2 regions of the Corynebacterium tuberculostearicum genome follow, and region 2 is predicted to be linked to the other one. Evidence: predicted binding sites of a transcription regulator. Region 2 holds the regulator's gene; the other holds the start of a gene.

Region 1 (9,436 bases), 430 kb from region 2:
CATCGCCGTGGCCTACCAAGACTTGGTGCGCGATGAAATCGACATCGCCTTGGTGGCCGCTGGCCTGCCGCAGGGGGTCAACCACTTGCTGGACCTGCCCGGGGTCACCTTCCTGCGCCGGGCCCAGAAATTCGTGCTCGGTCCCTTATCGCCGGCCAATGCGGAGCAGGCGCTCGAACATACAGCCTCGGGGTCGGGACTGGAGTTTAGCCAGGACGCGATTACGAACGCCGCCGCGCTCACCCGCGGCTACCCCTACCTCGTGCAATTGGTGGGCTCGCTGGCTTGGGAGCGCAGTCGCCGGAATCAAGAAAGCGGCATTTCCCAGCAGACAATTGCCTCCATCGCCCCGGACGCAATATCAATCATGGGCGCGCAGGTGCACCAGCCTGCGACGCTGGCCCTGCCGCCGGCGCAGCGGGAGTTCCTGGAGGCGATGGCCGCAGTCGAAGTCGATGGCATCGCCACCATCGCAGACATCGCGGGCCACATGGACCGCACGGTGCGCTCCTTGTCGGCCACCCGCCAGCGGCTTATCGACGCCGACCTCATCGAACCCACCGCCCATGGCAAGCTACGCTACGTCATTCCCTATATGGGCGAATACTTCACCACCACGGATAGCCGCGGGCGCGTCGATTAAAGATCGCCGGCGTCGCGGACGAGGATGCCCGCCACCTCAGCGGCAAAAGAGTAGCTGTGCGCTGCCTTGTCCACCGGCCACGGGAAGATATCAACCTGCCCTGGAATTCGCTCCCGTGATAGCCCCATGCGGTCGAAGTGCTGAGCAATAGAAATAGCTTCCGTGCGAGCATCGTGCCCTGCCACGCCGAGACCAACGCGAGCGCCACCATCAATCCACTGCCCCAAGCCATCGAGATGCTCGGGCGAGGCTAGACCAGCGAAATCGAGCAGTACCGTCTTCGCTCCCACTTCCCATAGTGGCTCGCGAAGCCGGAGGTAGTCCGCGCAAAACTCCGCCAGTGTCGCGTTGACTTGGTCCGCGGGAACAGCCCTAATCGTATCGAAGTCGGTGGTGCCTGGAAGGGTGCCCGACAGGACGTGGGCAAGCAGGGGCTCGTCCAGCTGGACCCGCACTTCTGCCCCAAAGCGCTGTGCTACCTGTGCCTTGTGTTCCTGAATTCCGGCCAATAGAGCACCACACAAGTCCCGGAACGCACCCGAATCAGTAATCGCGCGGTGCCCGTTTCCTAGCTCCACAGCGGCCGCCAAACTCCACGGGCCTACCGCTTGGACCTTGATGCGCGGAACTGACTCGCCCCACACCTCCTGAATCTCGTCCAGATCCCGGCTCATCTGGTCGCCTATCCGATGCGAGATGAGCTGCGGCCGATCGCTGAGCACCCATGAGCGCGGTCCGCGGTCAATGGAGACTGCTTCCAACAAGCCCGCTGTTCGCCCAATTGCCCCAGCGTGAATCCCGCGGTCCGGCAATTGCGGAAGGTGCGGGAGACCACCCGTCTCGCCCATCACGATGTCTGCCGCCTCACTCATGGAGTATCCCGGCATAGGGCCTAAGCCAAAAGCGTCCATATTCACCTCGGCGCTAGTATTATTTTTCAGAATTATCTACCCGATACGCGACGTATCACTTGGAAAGGAACCTTACTATGGGCGTGGAAAAATACTCCGGCTGGACCTTCTACAACGAGTGCGAAATTCCCCAGGACATTTCCACTGTTTTGGCCGAACAGGAATATCCCGTCTGCGCTTTCAAGACAGTCCGCGACGCCGCCGTATTTACCAATAGGCGCCTCATCATCCGCGACGCTCAAGGCCTTACAGGCAAAAGGTAGAGATGTACTCCCTGCCCTATTCCTCCATTAACATGTGGTCCACGGAAAACGCGGGAAAGCTCCTTGACTTCAATGCTGAGCTGCAGCTGTGGACGAGGGCTGGCGAATTCAAAATCAACATTGGCCCCGATATCGATGTCCGAGCGCTAGATCGGCTCATTGCCAACTGCGTGCTTAATTAGTTCCACAGATGGTGCCGGAGCCGATAACGATGTCTCCCAGCTTATCCGGCGAAGGCAAGTACAGCACCGCCGCTTGGCCGCGGGCGACACCAGATAGCGGCTCCTTGAGTTCGAGGTGCATTTCGTCCGCCTCGCGGTCAACGTGGGCGGTACATGGCACCACGGAGCCGTGTGCGCGCACCTGAACCTCGCACTCGAAATCCCCATCCATGCCTGGGTGGAGGTACTTCAGGCGATCGGCCTGAATCGAGGTTACGGCCAAGTCCTCGCGGGCGCCGACGGTAACCGTGCCGGTAGCAGCATCAATATCGGTGACGTAGCGGGGGCGGCCGTCGGCAGCCGGCGCCTTGATGTCTAGGCCCTTGCGCTGGCCGATGGTGTAGTTCCACGCACCATCGTGCTCCTTGAGCTCCGTGCCCTGTTGATCCACGATCATGCCGGGGCGAAGCCCAATGCGTGCACCCAGAAACGCCTGCGTATTACCGTCGGGAATGAAGCAAATGTCATAGGAATCCGGCTTCTTCGCGGTGGAAAATCCGTGTGCTGCGGCTTCCTCGCGGATCTGTGGTTTGGGGGTGTCGCCGATGGGGAAAAAGCAGTGCTCCAACTCCTCAGCCGAAATCACGCCGAGCACATAAGATTGATCCTTATTTTCGTCCAAAGACCGGCGCATGTAGCCGTCTTCATCGATGGTTGCATAGTGGCCCGTCGCAACCGCATCGAAGCCAAGCGCCATGCCCTTTTGCAGCAGCGCTCGGAACTTAATCTTCTCGTTGCAGCGCAGGCAGGGATTGGGTGTCTCACCGCGGGCGTAGGAATCCACGAAGTCCGTAATGACCTCTTCTTTGAATTCTTCTGAAAAGTCCCACACATAAAAGGGAATGCCCAGCTTATCGCAGATACGACGGGCGTCGGCCGAATCCTCCAACGAACAGCAACCGCGGGCCTTTTCCCTGGTCTGCTGCGCGTCTTTGTGCAGCGCGAGGTGAACGCCAATCACCTCGTGGCCGGCTTCTACTGCACGGGCGGCGGCAACCGATGAGTCCACGCCGCCGGACATGGCAACCAATACTCGCATTGTGCTCCCCATTTCACCTTGACTACAGGCCCGAAAGTCTACTCCCTAGCCCCAACGCGGTTTAAATCGAATCCATTCCCTAAGCTTGTGTGACATGGGCAGAAAGCGAGCTTCCACCGATCCGGGAATCACCGGCACCTACGACATTTCTACCGGCACGGCCGAGGTAGTGCCGGATGAGTTTCGCGACGGTGCCTATATTCTCAACGTTAATGGCGTGCCAAGCAGCCACATTGTGCTCGGTGAACCGGAGGAACTGGAGTTTGAGTACATGCGCTGGATTGCGGCGGCGGTTGAGCACCTCAATACTCGGCCCGCGAATAAGCTCCGCGTCACCCACCTAGGCGGCGCGGGTTGTTCCCTTCCGCGCTACTTCGCTAGCAGACTCCCGGGCAGCCGCCACACAGTGGTGGAGCTGGATGCCAAGCTGGGCGAATTGGTGCGTACGCTTTTCGACGTCCCCCGTTCCCCCACCGTCAAAATCCGCGCCGGCGAAGCACGCAAAGAAACCGAGGGGTTCCTTCCGTCCAGCCGCGACATCATCATCCGCGATGTCTTCGCAGGCGATAAGACACCCGCCAACCTCACCACCGTGGAATTCTTTCAGGCTGCAAAGCAGTCGCTGGCGGCGGGCGGCCTCTACGTAGCCAACTGCGGAGACCATTCCGATCTCCAGCTGGCAAAGAGCGAGCTCGCGGGCCTGGATAAGGTATTTGACCACCTCGCCGTCATCGCGGACCCACCGATGCTCAAAGGCCGGCGCTACGGGAACATCATCCTGGTGGCCTCAGATACAGAAATGCCAGCCGAGGGCTCCGTCGAAGCCGCCCAGCTGGCAAAGGCACTCCTTGGCGGGGCAGTGCCCGCCCATTACAAAGACGAGGCCTGGACCCGCGCGTTTTTCACCGGCGCTACTGCAGCACGCGATTAAGCAGCGTAGCTACCTGCGCCGCGTCGAAATCAGGCACGTCAGCGCCGGCGTTCTTGGCGGCATTCTTAGCTTCCGATACCTCCGACTCGGAGACGTTGCCAGATTTCACGTTGTTTACGTGACCAGCATTGTCCAGCAGGATAGCTAGGTCGCTGACGGAGAAGTTGCCCTTGGCCATATCGCCTAGGTCCTCCACCGGAAGAGCATCCTTGTCCTTAAGGGTCTTTACGAAGCCAGCCAGGCCCTCCGCCGCTTGGGGATCGAGGCCGGACTTTTCGGCGGCGTCGGCAAGCTGCGGAATCGCAATCAGCCCCGCCGCCAGGGCCAAAATAGCACCGATGAGCGGCGTACTATCCGAGCTCAAGTCAAGCCCATCGCTGACAACCAGCTGCTCTAGCGCGCCGCCGACGTCGACGTAATTGCCGTCACTGAAAGACTGCAGCTGCTGCTTGGAACCATTAAACAGGTTCATATCGACGTCGGTAGAAATGCCTGCTACCTTGCCAGAACCAGAACGCTGCCAGAAGGAAAGTTCCTTCCATCCGCCCACCGCTTCAGGCGCCTGGTCCTGATAGGCTGCAAGCCACAGTGGCATATCCGAGAACTTCTGGGAGTTATTCATCTGCCCCATCCAGAAGTACTTGTAGGTGTAAATCATGGGCGTGCGGCCGGTAAGACGCTTGAGCTCGCTAGTAAATTCTTCAATCCACTGCTCCAGCTGTGCCGCAGACTTTCCTTCCGCCACCTCGATATCAAGTGCAGGAGGCAATGTCTGATCTGGGGCAAGGGCGATCTGCGCGGCAAAGTTGGCCGCCTGAGTCTTGGCGTCGCCAGCCGGACGTGCGTAGTGGTATGCACCGGTCTTGAGTCCAGCAGCATTAGCCGCCTGAATATCCTGTACGTAGTGGGGGTTTACCCAATCCCCGCCTTCGGTAGCCTTCACGAACGCAAAGGACTGTCCGTCGGACCGCACTTTAGACCAATCGATGGGCGTACCGCCCGGATGCTGGTGCGCCGCCACGTCAACGCCCTTTGGCGCACCAAAGTTCACCGCCTGGGCAACAGCGGTACCACTTACAGCTAGTGCAGCCACGGTGACTACCGCAGTAATGCTCTTTCGGAGTGCCTTCTTTGAAGTCATGCGCGTGAGTCTAGCAACGCCTTCACTCCTGTCACATCTTTAACACGCACCACTGGAGATAATTTTCTTTACTTCCGTTTCTTCCTCCTGGGAATACAACCTTTTAGAACACATATTTGCCCATAACCCTTGAAAAGCGGCAGGACACGGCTTAAAATGAACACCATGAAGCTACGCACACTAGTTCTACTAATCGGGGGATTTAATCTTGGACGCCTACTACATAGTCAATGACCCCAACGATCCGCTAGCAGTTAAAGCCACAGAAATCCGGAAGCAAGAATACCTATTCTGGAATGAGGTGAAGCCAGACCTAGAAGAAGATTTCGATATATCTTGCCACACACTTTCCACCCGCACGGGCTTAAGTGAGCGGCGCACGCGGGACATAACCATGGCCCTTTATCGACTCACAGAGCTACCACTCACGAAGGCGCTCCAAGAAACCTATTACTTCCTGGATTTCTCTCGTCTTATTACTATCGACGCCGTGCTGAGCAAGCTTGGCGACATCCTGGCCGAAGTTCTCGAGCGGATAGACCAAGAGCTTGCGCGTTACCTGACTCCCACAAAGCCCGGCCAGGTACTGCCTTCGAATACGAATTTGCGGAGAAAACTTAATGGCCTCATCGCTGTAGAGGACCCAAACCCCAAAGAGGATACGGGGTCTGACACAGGGAACGACTCCTATTACACCTACCCCAGCTTCGGCGGAAAGGCCGGACTAGCAGTCGAATTCGATGAAGCAACCATGATAGCTATCGATGAACACGTCAGTAAGGCTGCCGAAGAGCATAATCTCACCAAAGCTGAAGCGCTAGCCAAGTTGATTCTGGGCGAAATAGAGTCGCGGACGAAAGTGGTTGTTCACATGTACCGAGCCCACGACCAGGAGGCGGCTCCCGCATTTATCCGGGGATTCGGGTGGGTAAGCCCAGAGACCGCTGACAGTCTGTGCCCCACCCAGACGCGAGACATGGATCGTGCCAAAGGAATGGAGAGCGAAAGCTACGTCACTCCCCCGCTCATTGGCGCCTACGTAGAAGGCCGCGATGGCGTGTGCCGATTCCCGGGCTGCAATCGCCCCGCAGAAAACTGTCAAAAGGACCACCGAATTGACCATGCAAAGGGAGGGAAAACTTCGGGAAGCAACTTGGCCTCACTGTGCCAGCACCATCACAACATCAAAACTGATGGTGGCGCCTTCTACATCATGGATCCACATACTGGGGACATAGTATGGCTCTTTGATGACGGTCGCTGGGAATACGATGAGCCCCAAGGACCGCTAGCGCCCAAGAACAAGAACTGGGCACTAACGGTGGGCCAAGCTATCGCCGCCCGGCGGGCGGCGGCAAAGGAAAGGAATGATAGCTAGACGGAGCGGGCTCGGGAAATGACCTCCGGCAGATGAGCCAAGACGTAGTCAACGTCCTCGTCCGAAGTGAGTCGGCCAAGAGTAAAGCGAAGAGAACCAATACCTTCCGCCTCACTTACGCCCATTGCTTCGAGGACATGAGACATGCGGTTTACGCCTGCGCTGCAAGCGCTGCCGGTAGAGGCCTCGATCTGCAAGGAATCCAGCAGCATGATGAGGCTATCGCCGTCAGCACCGGGGAAAGAGACGTGCAGGTGGGAAGGCAAGCACGGCTCAGCGGAATTGACCACCGCGTCATCAATGGTGGCGAGAATTCCGTCGCGCAGCTTATTGCGGAGAGCCGCAATTCGCTCGCCTTGGATGGTGATTTCGGAGACTGATTCCTCCAGCGCTGCAGCCAGACCGGAAGCGCTCGCGACGTCTACGGTGCCTGGGCGAATACCTCGCTCTTGGCCGCCACCGTAGGCGATCGGCTGTGGCGCAGGGCTGCGCTTGGCCAAAAGCAGGCCGATGCCGCGGGGACCGCCGAACTTGTGGGCACTGGCGGCGAGGCTGGTGACCCCTAGCGAGGAAAAGTTGATGGGGACTTTGCCCACGGCTTGGACCGCGTCGACGTGCACGGGCGTGCCTGTCGCATTCGCTCGGGCTGCGATCTCTTCGATTGGCTGAATGGCGCCGGTTTCGTTGTTGGCCCACATGCAGGTAGCGACGTCGGCAAGCGTGTCTAGGACCGACAGATCTGCGATGTGCCCAGAACGGTCGACGGGAAGGATATCGACGGCCGCTCCGGTTTTCTCCAGCTTAGAGACAGTATCGCGCACGGCGGGGTGCTCGATATCGGTAGAAATAATGCGGTTTGTTTGCCCAGCCGCGTAGAGCCCCTGAATGGCGATATTGTCCGCCTCGGTGCCTGAAGAGGTGAAGATGACTTCGATGGGCTCGCAGCCGAGGAGGGAAGCCACCTTTTCGCGGGCATCATCCAGCACGGACCGAGCCTTGCGGCCGGAACCATACTGCGCGCCGGAGTTGAGGGAGCCGGCCGCCGCCACCCACGCGTCAATCGCGCTCTGGCGCATCGGCTGGGTAGCGGCATAGTCGAAGTAGTGCGGCATTACTGGCGCGCCTTCAGTTCCTCGGTCAGGGCCGGTGCGATTTCATGCAGGTCACCCACGACGCCGAGATCAGCGATCTGGAAGAACGGCTCATCCTGGTCTTGGTTGACCACCACAATGGTGCCGGAAGTCTGCATGCCAGAGGTGTGCTGGATAGCGCCAGAGATGCCCAAGCCGATGTAGAGGTCGGGCGAGACGGTAACACCGGTCTGGCCGATCTGATAGGCGGCGTCATAAAAGCCTTCATCGACGGCGTCGCGGGTGGCGCCGACTGCGGCTCCGAGGGCGTCGGCAAGCGGCTCGACGACGGCGCCGAACTCGTTGCCCACGCCACGGCCGCCGGCGACGACTGCCTTGGCCTCGGTAATTTCCGGTCGTGCGGACTTCTGTGCCGGAGTAAAGGAAGTTACCTTGACGTCTTTGCCCGTGGCGGCCGGCAACGGCATCGGCGCCGGCTGCGCCTCCACTTGCTGTGGCGCAGCCTCAACCGCGCCTGGGCGGAGGGTGTAGATCGGGCACTGGCCAGCGGCGGTGGAGGTGGTCTCATAAGAACCACCGAAAATACTCATCTTGGCGGAGCCATCAGCGGCGATGCCATTGACATTGACCAGCGCGCCAGAGGCGAGGCGAGCCGCGAGGCGGCCGGCAATCTCATTATTGGCCGGAGTTGCGGCCAGCACGATGGGCGCTGGGTTTGCAGCGCCAAGCGCATGCAGGGCATCGACCTCCGGGGTAAGGAACCGCTGGTCATAATCCTCGGCCGTTGCCTGAACTACCTGTGCGGCGCCGAGGGCGGCAAGGTCGGCATCGAACTTATCGGCCTGCTTGCCGACGACCACTGCGGACACCGTACCCAATTCCCGCGCGGCCGTAATCAGCTCGCCGGTAACGGGAAGGAGGTTGTCCGCGTCGTGCTCAACTAGTACGTAAACGTGCGACATATCTACTCCTAAATCAAGTTCTTTGCGGACAGGAAGTCAACGATCTTCTTCGCTGCGTCCTGCGGGTTGGGCTCCGAAATAACTTCGCCGGCGGTGCGCGGTGGGCGCTTCTCAGCGGCCGACACAGAGGTCGTCGGCGCAATAGCCTCGATGCCCAAATCAGCCAGGGTGAAGGTGGTGATTTCCGCCTTCTTAGCTGCCATAAGGCCCTTGAAGTTGGGGAATCGCGGCTTGTCGCTCTTATCGTTCACCGTAACGATCGCCGGCAGTGGCGCCTCGAGTTCCCAGGTACCGCGCGCATCATCGCGGGTGCCCTGCAGGGTGCCGTCAGCTAGCTCTACCTTGTGCAGGCCGGTAAGGGCCGGCAGCTGGCGGTATTCGGCGAGCAGGCCGGCAAGCAGGCCGGTGGAGGCGTCGGAAGCCTCGGCACCGGCGGTGATCAGCTGGACGTCGTCAAGCTTATTGAGCGCGGCATTGAGGGTCCACGCGGTCGATAGCGCGTCCGCTCCAGCCAGGGAGTCGTCAGAGACGAGCACGGCATCGTCGGCGCCCATGGCCAAAGCCTTACGCAGTGCCTCGTCGGCTTGGGCCGGCCCCATCGTCAGCGCTACGACCTTGTAGCCAGCATCGGGGTTATTGTCGCGCAGTCGCAGGGCTTGTTCCACGGAGTACTCATTAACCTCATCAATGACGTTATCCACGGAGGTGCGATCCAGGGTGTGGTCATCGTTCAAAGACTTGGTAGACCACGTATCCGGCACGTGTTTGACCAGAGCCACGATAGTTGGCATTGGGCACTCACCTTTCCGATATATTTATGTTGCGTAATTATCCTCGGACGATAATACTCGGGGTT
Region 2 (9,436 bases):
ACCGCAACGGCCGGCATGGTCAAGGACCGTGGTTGGCATAAGGCGGTGCGCAAGAATATCCGCACCGGCCGGGATGCGGAATTCGCTACTGTCGGCGCCACCGATAAGTTTGTCACCATGTTCGAAGCCGCCGGCGGAGTGATGGCCGAGCGCACTACTGACTTGAAGGACGTGCGAGACCGCGTTATTGCAGAGCTGCGCGGCGAGGACGAGCCGGGCCTGCCACTCGTCGACGGCGAGGCCGTTTTGTTCGCGGATGACTTGGCCCCGGCCGATACCGCGACGCTGGATACCAAGCACATCAAAGCCCTTGTTACCGAACTTGGTGGACCTACCAGCCATACGGCCATCATCGCCCGTCAGTTGGATATTCCATGCATCGTTGCTGTGGGCGCCGCGCTGAGCGATATTGAAAGCGGCACGCTGGTATTCGTCGATGGTGCAGTGGGCGCCGTCACCCTTGGGGCCGACGAAGAGGCTTCCACAAAGGCCGTGGCTGAGTATCGCGAGCGTGCGGCACGCGTTGCCCAGTGGCGCGGCCCGGCTGAGACCAAGGACGGCCACCGTGTGCAGCTGCTTGCCAACGTCGCTGATGGCAACGCCGCCCGCATTGCTTCGGATTCGCAAGCAGAGGGTATCGGCCTGTACCGCACGGAACTATCGTTCCTCTCGGCCAGTGAAGAGCCCAGCGTTGACGAGCAGGCAAAGATTTACGGCAAGGTTTTTAATGCCTTTCCTGAATCAAAGGTTGTCGTGCGTACGCTGGATGCCGGATCCGATAAACCTATCTCTTATGCCACGCTAAGCTCCGAGGAAAACCCAGCATTGGGTGTTCGTGGGCTGCGTATTGCACGCGATAATGAGGCTCTGCTGACCCGCCAGCTGGATGCGATTGCGCAGGCGGCTGCGGCTCGCGATGACAAAGCATCTACCTGGGTGATGGCTCCTATGGTTGCCACCTCTACCGAGGCCCAGTGGTTTGCTAGCCTGTGCCGCGAGCGCGGCCTGACTGCCGGCGCCATGATTGAGGTTCCGGCCGCAGCGCTTATGGCGGATAAAATCATGCCGCACCTTGATTTCGTGTCCATCGGCACCAATGACCTGACTCAGTACACGATGGCTGCGGACCGCCTGTCGCCACAGCTGGCCTACCTGACCGACCCGTGGCAGCCGGCTGTGCTGCGGCTCATTCAGCACACCTGCATCGTGGGCCAGGCCAATAACGTTGCGGTAGGCGTGTGCGGTGAGGCGGCAGCCGACCCGATGTTGGCCTGCGTGCTTACCGGCTTGGGCGTAAATTCGCTATCCGCAGCGTCGACCGCAGTTGCGGGCGTCGGCGCGCAGCTGGCAGAGGTTACCCTGGAACAGTGCCAGCAGCTTTCCGAGGTGGCGCTGGATGCGGAAAGCCCTGACGCTGCCCGTACCGCAGTGGTCGAGCGCATGGAGTCCTTCGCCTAAAGTTGGCGAAGGATCGGGGGACTATTCGCTGGCGAGCACGACCTCAATCTCGCGTTCGCGCAGCGCCTCCACGAAGGAATCGGGGGCAGCGGCGTCAGTGATGACGACGTCGATATCGGCGGCAGAGGCGAAACTTACCAAGTAATCATTGCCCAGCTTGCTGGAGTCACACATGACCACAACCTTGTGGGCATTGGTGACGAAAGCGGATTTGATGGCTGCCTCTTGGGAGTCGGCCGTCGACAAGCCATGATCCAGGGTTAGGGCATTGGTACCGATAAATGCGACGTCGGCACGCATCAGCGCTAGGGTGCGCAGTGCGGTATCGCCAACGACGGCCTGGGTAATCGCGCGAACCGTACCGCCAAGTAGCTGGACGTCTGGCACACCGTTGCTTGCTAGCGACAGAGCAATAGGCAAGCTATTGGAGACAATATTGAACTGCGCTTGCGGGTATTGCTGTCCAATGAGCTCCGCGAACGCGTTAATGGTGGTGCCTGCGTCCAAGAAAATGCTGCCGCCGCCGTGGGGGAGAAAGTCGAGGGCCGCGCGGGCGATGGCTGCTTTTGCACCGGAGGCGGACCGCTGGCGGGTATCCAAGGTAAGCTCCGCGGTTTGAAAGGTTTGGGAGGCTACCGCGCCGCCGTGCACGCGATGGACGACGCCCTCACGATCAAGCACGGCAAGGTCGCGCCGAATGGTCTCGGCCGTAACTTCGAAGCGTTCTGAGAGCTCAGTGACGTTGACGCGGCCTTCAACGGCGGTGAGGGAAGCAATTTGGCGACGCCGCTCTTCTGCGTACATGATTCCTCCTTGAATCTAGAGACATCGCGTCATGTAGTGGGGGTAAAAGTTGCCACTTTATGCGGAAATGAAAATCCGGCGATGTTGTTTTGCTTAGTCCATTGTCTCAAAAATCGGGAATAAACGGACTAAAGCAAAAATTTGCACGGCTGCATTCTATACCCGGTGCGCTGAAGTACCTGGTCAGAGGTAAAAGTGGGAAAGTGGGATTTTCGTCTCTTTTGGCGTCCGGGTCCGAAATGGAGCCAAAATGGGGGTGGCAGGCAACAGGCCGCGTCAACGAAGGGTGTACATAGATAGACCCCGCGAGGGCCACGCTTGGCCCTTGCGGGGGTATAGAATCTGCGTCAGATGTGTGGTTAAAGCTTGCGGAATACCGATACAACCTTGCCCATGATTTCCGCATCATCGCCGTTGATGGGAGCGTAGGCCTCATTGTGAGGAAGTAGCCACACACCGGAGGAATCGCGGTGGAACTCCTTGACGGTAGCTTCAGATCCTTCGAGCAGGGCGGCCACGAACTCGCCCTCTTCTGCAACTGACTGGGAGCGAATGATTACCCAGTCGCCGTCAAGGATGCCGGCATCCTGCATCGAGTCGCCGACTACTTGCAGCATATAAAGGTCGCCGCCACCGACCACCTCGTCAGGCATTGGGAAGTATGTGTCGACGTTTTCCTCTGCGGTAATGGGTGCTCCCGCAGCGATACGGCCGACCACAGGAATGTAGGAAACCGCACCTGCCTCTGCGGGAACCTGCTGTTCGGGCTTAGCCGGTTTGCGGCCCGGCTTCTTGGCGCCATCGTCGGTATTTAGGTGTCGAACATCTACGGCTCGTGGCTTATTTGGGTCACGACGCAAGAAGCCCTTTTCTTCCAATTGCTTTAGCTGGTAGGCAACAGAGGAGGTGGACTGCAGGCCTGCTGCGTCACCAATTTCGCGAATGCTTGGTGGGTAACCACGCAACATAACGGCGTCACTAATGACATTGAGGATGCGTCGCTGGCGGTCAGATAGGGAGGCGTAGTCGGTCTTCTCGGTGGTCTTCTTTGGCTTGCGGCCCATTGCTGGCTCCTCGGAGGGGATCGGGTGGATTTATCGGTGGTCTATTAGCTGGCGGCGCTGAAAAGTTGCCACACGTCATTTGTAGCACGAAAAGTACAGATGTTCGAGATTTGCTCGTTGGGGTGGACAAGCATTCGAACCGATGCTATAAATCGAACGTACCAACTAAATCGAACATTATGGCGACTGGTTTCCGGTGTGTGTCGTATGGGGCGCCTACGGTGGGTTCAGTCGTCGAAAGGAAAGTCATGTCTCTGCTGATCAATTCTCGCAATAACCTGGTAACTCGCAACGCTACGGAACCTGTAGTGGTGCCTTCTGCATCCGTATGGGATGTGGAGCGTGGCTACGGTTCTGCGGTCCGCGGTACTGCAAACTCTCGGTATGTTCGAACTCTACGTGTGGAAGATCGCACGACCTATCGTTCGAACCGCACGGCGGCCGGAGGCTCTGGGAACAGATCGAATATGGTCCGAAACAGCGTGGGTGAGTCGAACACAGGTAACTACGCATTGGGCGCAGTGTTTGGTGTAGCGGTCTTTGTGGGCACTTTGCTAGGAGGACTAGCTGGTGCTGAAGGAAACAGTGCACCGCAACCGCCGGCTTCTAATGTGCAACAAGTAGAGGCTGCAGTAACACGCTAGGGGGACCGGTGGGGGCGAAGCCCGGTGGTCGCACGGAATTGAAGGTGAGTAAACTACTGGCGTACCAACGTCAGTGAAAGGACCACTGTGTATTGCCCCTTTTGTCACAATGAGCAATCCCGCGTCATCGACTCGCGTGTGGTCGATGCTGGAGCGTCGATTCGTCGCCGGCGCGAGTGTGCTTCGTGCAAGGGGCGCTTTACCACGGTCGAGAAGGCCGTGTTGCTTGTGGTGAAGAGAAACGGTCTGGCCGAGCCTTTCAGCAGAGATAAATTGATTCGCGGTGTGCGCCGTGCCTGCCAGGGTCGAGATGTAAGCGACGATGCCCTGAAGAAGCTGGCGCAAGAAGTTGAGGAGACGGTGCGCAGTCATGGCTCCTCGCAGGTCAACGCGAACGAGATTGGTTTGGCCATCCTGGAACCACTGCGGGACCTTGATGAAGTGGCCTATCTGCGCTTCGCCTCCGTGTATAAATCCTTTGAAAGCGCAGATGACTTTGAATCCGAGATTCGCCTGATGCGAAGGCGCGATCGCGAGGACTTTTAGCGCAGTTTGTCCACCGCCTTTTGGATGCGCCGGAGTGAAACGGCATGGGCTGTGCCAAGGCGCTGAGCAAAAAGGGAAACTCGAAGTTCCTCTATCATCCAACGCACGTCCTTGACCTCGCGGGTCTTTTCGCGGCCGGCCGGTAGATTGCGCAGGCGGTTGGATAGGTAGGCCTTGGCGTTATCTACCTCGGCTTGACGGTCTGCATCGCGGTCGGGGTCAAGGTTCATATCCTCTAGGCGAATGCGCATGGCTTGGATATATCGCGGTAGATGGCGCAGATGGGACATTCCATGGACAGTGATGGCGTTTCGGGGAAGGAGGAAATCCAGTTGTGCGCGCATGTCATCGATTGCTGGACCGTCCCAATGAGCGAGTTCCGCTCGCAGGTTGGAGTACTCGGCGAGTCCGGGGGCAATAGCTACCACTGCCTGGCGTACGCGGCCTGGGACCTGGGGCTTGACGGTGTTTTTAAGCTTCTGAAACGCCGCGGGGGTGCGGACGGGCCCGCCGGCTTCGAGCATCAGGTCGCGGATCGCGGCGATGCGGGCGTCATTGACAAGGCCGTCGGCGCCGCCGTGCGGATAGGAATCGACGGCGACGCGCTGTTGCAATGGCAGGCCCTTGACCATTTGGGAGGCGTTGACGGATATCTCACGCATGAGGAGCGTAAGCGTGGTCGTTACCATGGCGGCATCTGCGGCGGCCTTGGTGGGATGGACCTTGAGTTCGACGCCGTTCTTGGTAGCGACTAGGGCAGGGTAGGCGGTGACTTCGTGGCCGTCGACGGTGGTCTTGACCGTGTCATCGATCTTGCCAAGGGTATCGTCGGTCCACTCGCTGACGGCGGTGGATTCTGAAGTGCGCGAGACGCGAGATACGGAGGACTTGATGTGTCCGGCCTGACGCTGCACGAGCGCCGCGAGGTCGCGGTCGGAGTCGACGATTTTGCCGCGCTTATCGATGGCCCCGTAGTTCATCCGCAGGTGGGCGGGTAGCTTGCTGGCCTGGAAGTCGGTGGCGTTGATTCCTTGGCCGCCGAGTTCGCGGAGGACGTCGGCAAGCTGCTGGGTGATGGTGCCTTCATAAGGGATGAGGCGGTCGATGGCGCGCTCGGCAAATTCGGGCGCGGGGACGACAGTGCGGCGCAGGGCCTTGGGCAGGCTGCGGATGAGCTCGGTGACGAGCTCGAGACGTAGACCCGGAACGAGCCAATCAAAGCCTTCGGTATCCAAACCGGCGAGCATAGGAATGGGGACCATTACGGTGACGCCGTCGAGAGGATCGCCGGGCTCGAACTTGTAGGTCAGTTCGTAATCGATAGAGCCCTTGCGCCAGTGGTCGGGGAAGGATTCCTCGGTGACCTCGTGGGAGTCATCGATGAGCTTAGCGGGATCGAAATCCAGCAGATCCGGGGTGCGGCGGCGCTCCTTTTTCCACCACGAGTCAAAGTGGCGGCCGGTGGTTACCTTTGCCGGAATGCGCTGGTCATAGAAATCGAAGAGCGTGTCTTCGTCCACGATAAGGCCGCGGCGGCGGGCCTTTTCTTCGTATTCAGCGGCGTCGTCAAGCGCTTGGGCGTTTGCCTTGAAGAAGGCGTGGTGGGTGTTCCAGTCGCCGGCGATAAGGGCATTGCGGATGAACATATCGCGGGCAGCGGTGGGATCAACGCGGTGGTAGGGCACGGTGCGGTCGGCCACGATGGGCACGCCGTAGAGCGTGGATTTTTGGTGCGCGATGGCGGCGGCGCGCTTGCGAGACCAGGTGGGCTCGGAGTAGTTGTGCTTGAGCAGGTCCGCGCCGAGCTTTTCTACCCAGGCAGGATCGATGGCGGCGACATCGCGCGCCCAGAGGCGGGAAGTTTCCACCAGCTCGGCAGCCATGAGGAACTCGGGAGGCTTTTTAGCCAGGGCAGAGCCGGGGAATACCAGGAAGCGGGTGTTGCGTGCGCCCTGGAACTCCTTGGAATTGCCGTCGCGGGCGCCGATATTGGATAGCAGGCCCGAAAGGAGGGACATGTGGATGTCATCGGAGCGGCGCTCTGTCCCTTCCTGGTAGGTCCAGCCCAGCTGCTTGGCGACGTCCTTGAGCTGGCGCACCAAGTCAAACCACTCGCGGATGCGTATGTAGTGGAGGAATTCCTGCTTCATGCGCTTGCGGAACTTATTGCCGGATTGCTCGTTGCGGGTTTGCTTGATGTAATCCCACAGCTTGAGCATGGACAAGAAATCCGAGGTCTTGTCCTTGAAGCGGGCGTGGGCTTGGTCGGCCTGGGCTTGGAAGTCGAGGGGACGCTCGCGCACATCTTGGATGGTCATGGCGGCAACGATGACCATGACATCATCGAGGCATCCGTTGGCATTGGCTTCAATGAGCATGCGAGCCATGCGCGGATCCAGTGGGATGCGGGCAAGATCGCGGCCGATGGTGGTGAGCGAGGGCTTGTCCTGCTTGTCGTGGAGGGCACCGAGCTCGTGCAGGAGGGTGAGACCATCGCGAATGGCCTTGTGCTCGGGCGGTTGGATGAAGGGGAATTGTTCGATATCACCGAGCTTGAGCGAAACCATTTGCAGGATGACACTCGCGAGGTTGGTGCGCAGGATTTCCGGGTCGGTGAACTCGGGACGGCTTTCAAAATCCTGTTCGCTGTAGAGGCGGATGGCGATGCCGTCTGCAACGCGGCCGCAACGGCCGGAGCGCTGGTTGGCGGAGGCCTGCGAGATGGGCTCGATAGGCAACCGCTGGACCTTGGTGCGCGTGGAATACCGCGAGATGCGGGCGGTGCCGGTATCGACGACATAGCGGATGCCGGGCACGGTAAGCGAGGTTTCGGCGATATTGGTGGCCAAGACGATGCGGCGGCCGCGGTGCTCGCTAAACACGCGGTGCTGTTCCTGGTTGGACAGGCGGCCAAAGAGGGGAGTGACCTCGACGTTTTTCCACTTCTTGCCTTCGATAGCCTCCATGGCATCGCGGATATCGCGCTCGCCAGGGAAGAAGCAGAGAATATCGCCGTCGCCTTCGCGCATGAGCTCTTCGATGGCCTCGGTCAAGCCGTCGAGCGGGTCTTGGTCCACGACTTTTCCGCCGGCCTCGAACTCGAGCGGCCGGTAGCGGATTTCTACGGGGTAGGTGCGCCCGGAGACCTCGATGATGGGGGCGGGGTTGCCGTCGGCGTCGGCAAAGTGGGCCGCAAAGCTTTCTGGGTCGATGGTTGCGGAGGTGATGATCACCTTGAGGTCTGGGCGCTTGGGCAATAGGCGCTTCAAGTAGCCCAAGAGGAAGTCGATATTGAGCGAGCGCTCGTGGGCCTCGTCGATAATGATGGTGTCGTACTTATTGAGGAAGCGGTCGCGCTGCATCTCGGCGAGAAGGATGCCGTCGGTCATCAGCTTGACGGCCGTGGTCTCAGAGACGCGGTCATCGAAGCGAATGGCGTAGCCGACGGACTCGCCGATTTTCTGGTCCAATTCCGCGGCGATGCGCTCTGCAACGGTGCGCGCTGCAATACGGCGCGGCTGGGTATGGCCGATGAACCCGCGCCGGCCGCGGCCCAGCTCGAGGCAGATTTTCGGGATCTGGGTGGTCTTACCAGAACCGGTCTCACCAGCGATGATAACGACCTGATTGTCCCGAATTGCCTCGGCGATATCGTCCTTGCGGGCGGTGACGGGGAGGGCGTCGGGGTAGGAGATGGTGGGAACGGCGGCGTCGGTAAGCGCGACGCGCTCGGCCGCGGCATGGATTTCAGCGCCGATTTCTTGCAGCGCTTTAGGGGCGCGAGCCTTCTTGAGACGGCGGCGGAAGGAGCGGGCCTCGGCCAAAGTGACATTTTCGAGTGCGGCGAAGAGCTCGTCGCGAGAAGGGGATTCGTTCTTAGTCATGACTAGGCAACGAGTTTACCCGTCCACCTGAAATGAGGAAAAAGTTGTTAAAGTGAAAATACTTATCCATTTTTCTATGTGCATTCCTGAAGGAGGAGCACCGCCTATGACGAACCCGTATTCGGGTGGAAATGACGATTTTCCTCGCTATGAGCCGACCAACCATCCCGAGGATCGGCCGGACTACGGTCAGCTTCCATCGTATGGTGGCAGCCACGAGGGCAATGCCCAAGGCTACGCCGGCTACCAGGCGGGCGAGCCTCAGCACACCGGAAAGGTTTCGGCCATAGATGCCGTTTCTTGGGCTTTTCGGACTGTCTTTGGCAATTGGAAGCTGTGGATTCTAGGAGCACTAGCGCTTTTTGTTCTAAGTATCGTTTTTGTAGCCATTGCTGGCGGCATTAATGCCGCGAGCTACTCCGGCTCGGGTGAGCCAACCGCGGGTTCTTGGGTTTCTCAGCTCATTTCGACTGTCCTAAGCCTTGTATTGTCGCTGGTAATTATGCGCCTAGCGCTTTTCCAGATCGATGACGCCCGCACCGGTTGGGGTTACCTTTTTAAGAACGTGCGTTGGTGGCAGCCGCTGGTCATCATGCTTGTCATCGGGGCGGTGGCGAGCCTCATTGCATTCGCTGCAGTAGGTGGAACTGTCTATGGGTTGCTTAACGACGCCGAGAATATGACGGAGGACGAAGCAGTTGCGGCAGTATTAAGCGTCATGGGCATCATCGGCGTGATTTCGCTGATTAGCTTCTTTATCCAACCATTCTTCTCGCTGATGCAATGGTTCGCGGCCGATGGCGATAGCGTTGGGGATGCCGTGAAGAAGGGCTTTCAGGCAGGTAAGAACAACTACGGCCAAATGTTGCTACTGGCAATTTTGAACTTTTTCATCATCGTGGCTGGTTTCTTGCTTTTGGGCATCGGCCTCATCGTGGCGTATCCGGTTACTCTCTTGGCACAGGCGCATATGTTCCGCCAGTGCGCGGGCCGCAACACCTTCCCACAGGTCTAGCGCACCATAGTTAAAGGCCAC

What was found. Region 2 encodes LexA, which represses DNA repair genes until DNA is damaged. Its sites were predicted from a motif close to CGAACANNTGTTCG; they were not measured.
Region 1: I6J28_RS09150 (HNH endonuclease signature motif containing protein) is a predicted target of LexA. The motif match lies at 5,255-5,268, and genes of this name have one in related genera.

The regions. Positions count from the first base shown of each region.
Region 1 is NZ_CP069791.1:1,911,448-1,920,883, forward strand. Features, by position in the region: gene I6J28_RS09120 (ATP-binding protein) at 1-643, shown strand, start outside; gene I6J28_RS09125 (methionine synthase) at 640-1,554, opposite strand; partial or broken gene I6J28_RS09130 (PH domain-containing protein) at 1,632-1,999, shown strand; gene mnmA (tRNA 2-thiouridine(34) synthase MnmA) at 1,992-3,077, opposite strand; gene I6J28_RS09140 (spermidine synthase) at 3,172-4,008, shown strand; gene I6J28_RS09145 (glycoside hydrolase family 25 protein) at 3,989-5,149, opposite strand; gene I6J28_RS09150 (HNH endonuclease signature motif containing protein) at 5,358-6,527, shown strand; gene I6J28_RS09155 (cysteine desulfurase family protein) at 6,524-7,639, opposite strand; gene I6J28_RS09160 (electron transfer flavoprotein subunit alpha/FixB family protein) at 7,639-8,580, opposite strand; gene I6J28_RS09165 (electron transfer flavoprotein subunit beta/FixA family protein) at 8,589-9,371, opposite strand; gene I6J28_RS09170 (THUMP-like domain-containing protein) at 9,396-9,436, opposite strand, start outside.
Region 2 is NZ_CP069791.1:1,482,848-1,492,283, forward strand. Features, by position in the region: gene ptsP (phosphoenolpyruvate--protein phosphotransferase) at 1-1,458, shown strand, start outside; gene I6J28_RS07145 (DeoR/GlpR family DNA-binding transcription regulator) at 1,480-2,262, opposite strand; gene lexA (transcriptional repressor LexA) at 2,622-3,326, opposite strand; gene nrdR (transcriptional regulator NrdR) at 4,058-4,516, shown strand; gene hrpA (ATP-dependent RNA helicase HrpA) at 4,513-8,400, opposite strand; gene I6J28_RS07165 (hypothetical protein) at 8,507-9,415, shown strand.